DNA from 2 places in the Isoptericola sp. NPDC055881 genome. Region 1 is predicted to be linked to the other one. Evidence: riboswitches for the same ligand, from Rfam matches in the RefSeq annotation. Region 1 holds a riboswitch; the other holds the start of a gene.
The links. A riboswitch is a leader RNA that binds a small molecule or an ion and turns the genes downstream of it on or off. The one in region 1 is predicted to bind thiamine pyrophosphate.

Region 1 (2,195 bases):
GAGGTCGCCACGGGCGCGTGGTGGTGGTCGGACGAGGTCTACCGCATCTTCGGGCGCGAGCCCGGCAGGATCGAGCCCGGGCCCGAGGTGCTCCGCGCGCACCTGCACCCCGACGACCGTGAGCGGCTGTCCCGCACGGCGGCGGTGGCGCTCGGCACCGGCCGGCCCTTTGCAGGCGGCCACCGCGTGGTCGACGACCACGGGCGCACCCACTCGGTCGTCGTCACCGGGCAGGCGCGGCACGGGCCCGACGGCGCGTCGTCGCAGCTGGTCGGGTACGTCATCGACACCAGCCCCGTGGTGCGGGACGCGCTCGAGCGCGAGGCGCACCGCGCCGTCTCGCGCGCCTTCGTCGCCGCCACGGCGTCCGAGCAGGCCAAGGGCGCGATCATGGCGGTCTGCGGCGTCGACGAGTCCGTGGCCACCGAGGTGCTCGGGGACGTCGGTGCCCAGGTGGGCGTCTCCGCCCAGTCGGCGGGGGAGCAGGTGATGAAGGAGCTCACGCGGCCCGTCAGCGACCGCGACTCCGCGCTCACCGCCGCCGAAGTGCTCCGGTCCGCCCCGCCCGCCCAGGACGCGGCGGACCGGCTGAGCCACGCCCTCGCCGCGGTGCGACCGGTGGAGCGGCCCCACGGCCACGACGCGCAGCTCGCCCGCCGGCGGCCGCGCGCGAGCCGCTGAGCGCGGCGTCAGCGACCGAAGCGGGCGGCCGCGCGGACCGCGCCCTTGCGCGCGAGCCGCTTCGCCAGCACCGCGACGCCACCTGAGACGGCGGCGAACGTGACGGCCTGGATCACGGAGATCTCGTCGTCGTCGATGTTCGTGGGAGCGACGCTGCCCGTCGTCCGCTCCCAGACCACCCCGATCAGCTTCTGCGCGACCCATCCGGCGCCGATCGTCAGCACCACCGTGCCGACCTTCACGCCCAGCGGCTGCTCGGTGTCCTTCACGTGCTCTCCCTCGGTCGTCCCCGGCATGGCCGGAGGGTGGTCGTGCGGCGTCCACGGCCCGGCGAGGGCGTCGTGGCACGTCAGGCATGTCACACCCTGGGGCGCGGACAGGACCACGGTAGCGCGGCACCGGTGTGTAGGCTCGTGCTGATACGACAGGGGAGCGCCACCGGCGCTGAGAGTGCGGAACGCCGCAGACCCTCGAACCTGATCCGGTTAGCACCGGTGGAGGAAGTCGGGAATCTCGTTCCCTGCGGGAGGCCGCACCACGACGGTGCCGGACGCCCGCAGGACCCCCTTCTCGCACGCTGAGGAGGACAGCATGACCCACAGGACCACGCGGACGACCGCGGCCCTCGCCGCGCTCGCGCTGCTGCCGCTGCTCGCGGCCTGCGGCGCCGACGGGGCCACCGGCACCGGCAGCAGCGGCGGCGACGCGGCGGGCGACCCCGGCACGGTGACGCTCGTGACGCACGACTCGTTCGCCGTGTCGGACGACGTCCTGGCCGCGTTCGAGAAGAAGTCCGGCCTCACCGTCAAGCAGGTCGCGCCCGGCGACGCGGGCACCCTCGTCAACCAGCTCGTGCTCACCAAGGACGCGCCGCTGGGCGACGCCGTCTTCGGCGTGGACAACACGTACGCGTCGCGCGCCGTCGACGCCGGGGTCTTCGAGCGGTACCAGCCGGCCGACCTCGACCCGCAGGTGGCCGCCTACGCCCCGGACGACCTCGCAGGCACGCTCACCCCCGTGGACGTCGGCGACGTGTGCCTGAACCTCGACGACGGCTGGTTCAAGGACCACGACGTCACGCCGCCCGCCACGCTCGAGGACCTCACGGAGCCGGAGTACCGGGACCTCACGGTCGTCACCAACCCCGCCACGTCGTCGCCCGGGCTCGCGTTCCTGCTCGCGACGATCGGGGCCTTCGGCACCGACGGCTGGCAGGACTACTGGGCCGGCCTGCGGGACAACGGCGTCAAGGTCGCGGAGAGCTGGGAGGACGCGTACTACGTGGACTTCTCCGGCGCGGGCGAGGGCGGCACGCGGCCGATCGCGCTGTCGTACGCCACCTCGCCGGCGTTCACCGTGAGCGACGACGGCACGTCCTCCACGACGAGCGCGATGCTCGACACCTGCTTCCGCCAGGTCGAGTACGCGGGCGTGCTCACGGGCGCGGCGAACCCGGAGGGCGCGAAGAAGCTGGTCGACTTCCTGACCTCGGGCACGTTCCAGGCCGACGTCCC
Region 2 (2,195 bases), on a different contig from region 1:
GCAAGCGCGGCGGCGGCCGGTCCTGGGTCAGTGGGATCGGTGGGGTCGGTGGGGTCGGTGAGGTCGGTGAGCGCGGCGAGGACGGCGTCCGCGGTCAGCGGCGCGAGCAGCACGCCGTTGCGCCCGTGCCCGACGGCGGCCAGCAGGCCCGGTGCTGCGGTCGGGCCCACCAGCGGCAGGTTGTCGGGGGTGACCGGGCGGGCGCGCGGCGTGACCTCGACGAGGGCGGCCTCGTCGATCCCGGGCACGAGGGCGCGCGCGTCGCGCAGGAGGGCGAACACCCCGCCGGCCTCGGCGCGCCGGTCGTCGGGGCGCTCCTCGGTGGTGGCGCCGACGACGATCTCGCGGTGGTCCGGTCCGCTGCCCGCTCCTGCGCCGGTCCCCGCGGCACGCGGGACGACGTACACCGGCCGGCCCTGCACGGTCCCGCGCACGACGTGCTCGAGCGCCAGGCCAGGCCCGGCGTCCAGCCGCAGGGTGATCCCCTTGACGGGCCGGACGGGCAGCCGCACCTGCGGCAGCCCGTCGAGCAGCGCGCCGGTGGCCGTCGCGCCCGTGGCGAGCACGACCGCGCCCGCGGCGTGCCGCCTGCCGGCGTCGTCGTGCACCGCCACGACGCGGCCGGTGGGGGATCGTTCGAGCCGGACGGCGGCCTGCCGGACCACCGTGCCGCCCGCTGCGCCGTCGAGCGGGGCACCGAGCGGGGCACCGCGCGCAACATCGAGCGCAGCAACGAGCGCCGCGTGCGCCCCGCGCGGGTCGACGGCGAGGTCGCCCTCGACGACCGCCGCCCCCGCGAGCCGCGGGCCGAGGTACGGCTCGCGGCGGCGCGCGTCGGCGGCGGAGATCTCCTCGGAGGCCAGCCCCCAGGCGCGGTGCAGGGCCAGGGCGCGACGCAGGAGGGCGAGGTCGTCGGCGTCGTACGCGACGGCGAGCGAGCCGGCCCGCAGGAGGGGGACGTCGCGGCCGCTCGCCGCGGCGAGGCCGGCGGCGAAGGAGGGCCAGCGTGCCGCCGCCGCGAGGTTGAGGCGGGCGAGCTCCCGCTCGCCGAAGTCCGCCTCGTTGACGGCGGCGAGCATCCCCGCGGCGGCGCGGCTGGCGCCGTCGCCGGGGGCGGGGTCGAGGACGGTGACGGTGAGCCCGGCCGCCGCGGCGCGCCACGCGACGGCGAGCCCGACGATGCCGCCGCCGACGACGACGACGTCGCGGGCGGGCGGACGTGCAGAGGTGGGCATGGGTGCGCTCCCTTCGCTGGCATGACCCAGATCAGGTTCGACGGTCGGCTCCTACGCCCTCTCAGCCCCGTCCGGGGCTCCCGTGCGCGGCCACTGTAGCGCGGGCCGTGGTTACCCTGACCGGCGTGACCACGACCAGCGCCGCCCCGGGCACGACGCGTGCCCGCCTCGCCGCCGCCCGCCTGTACCTGTGCACCGACGCCCGGGAGGACCGCGGGGACCTCGAGGACTTCCTCCACGCGGCGCTCGCCGGCGGGGTGGACGTGGTGCAGCTGCGGGACAGGTCGCTCGACGTGGTCCGTGAGCTCGAGCTGCAGGAGCTCGTGGCCCGCGTCGCCGCGGAGCACGGCGCGCTGTGGGCGGTCAACGACCGGGCGGACGTGGCCGGCCTGACCGGGGCGCCCGTGGTGCACACGGGTCAGCGGGACCTGCCGGTCCCCGCGCTCCGCTCGCTGCTGGGGCCGGCGCCCGCGCTGGGTCGTTCGACGCACTCGGCCGCCCAGGCGGCCGCGGCGGAGGCGGACCCGGACGTCGACTACTTCTGCGTCGGCCCGCTCTGGGCGACGCCCACCAAGCCCGGCCGCGCGGCGGTGGGGCTCGACCTGCTGCGCGAGGTCGCCGCGACCCGGCCCACCACGCCGTGGTTCGCGATCGGCGGGGTGGACGGCGAGCGGCTGGGCGCCGTGCTGGACGCCGGGGCGACTCGCGTCGTCGTCGTGCGGGCGATCACGCAGGCGCCGGACCCGGAGCGCGCGGCGCGCGAGCTGCGCGAGCGGCTGGGCGCGGGGTGACCTACCCGACGCAGGCAGCGGGCCGGGGGTCCGCGGGGCGCGGATAGGATGACCCGGTGACGTCTCCCGCCACCGACTCCCTCCGCCCGGTCCTGGTCGTCGACTTCGGCGCCCAGTACGCCCAGCTCATCGCGCGCCGCGTGCGCGAGGCGAGCGTCTACTCCGAGAT

Region 2: linked by a shared signal. The riboswitch ahead of thiO (glycine oxidase ThiO) and the one ahead of ACWGKI_RS16065 (thiamine ABC transporter substrate-binding protein) in region 1 are both predicted to bind thiamine pyrophosphate.

Annotation. Positions count from the first base shown of each region.
Region 1 is NZ_JBSHCR010000058.1:21,273-23,467, reverse strand. It holds gene ACWGKI_RS16075 (PAS domain-containing protein) at 1-681, shown strand, start outside; gene ACWGKI_RS16070 (DUF4235 domain-containing protein) at 690-977, opposite strand; TPP riboswitch at 1,098-1,201, shown strand; gene ACWGKI_RS16065 (thiamine ABC transporter substrate-binding protein) at 1,273-2,195, shown strand, end outside.
Region 2 is NZ_JBSHCR010000026.1:27,139-29,333, forward strand. It holds gene thiO (glycine oxidase ThiO) at 1-1,235, opposite strand, end outside; TPP riboswitch at 1,227-1,329, opposite strand; gene thiE (thiamine phosphate synthase) at 1,352-2,026, shown strand; gene guaA (glutamine-hydrolyzing GMP synthase) at 2,083-2,195, shown strand, end outside.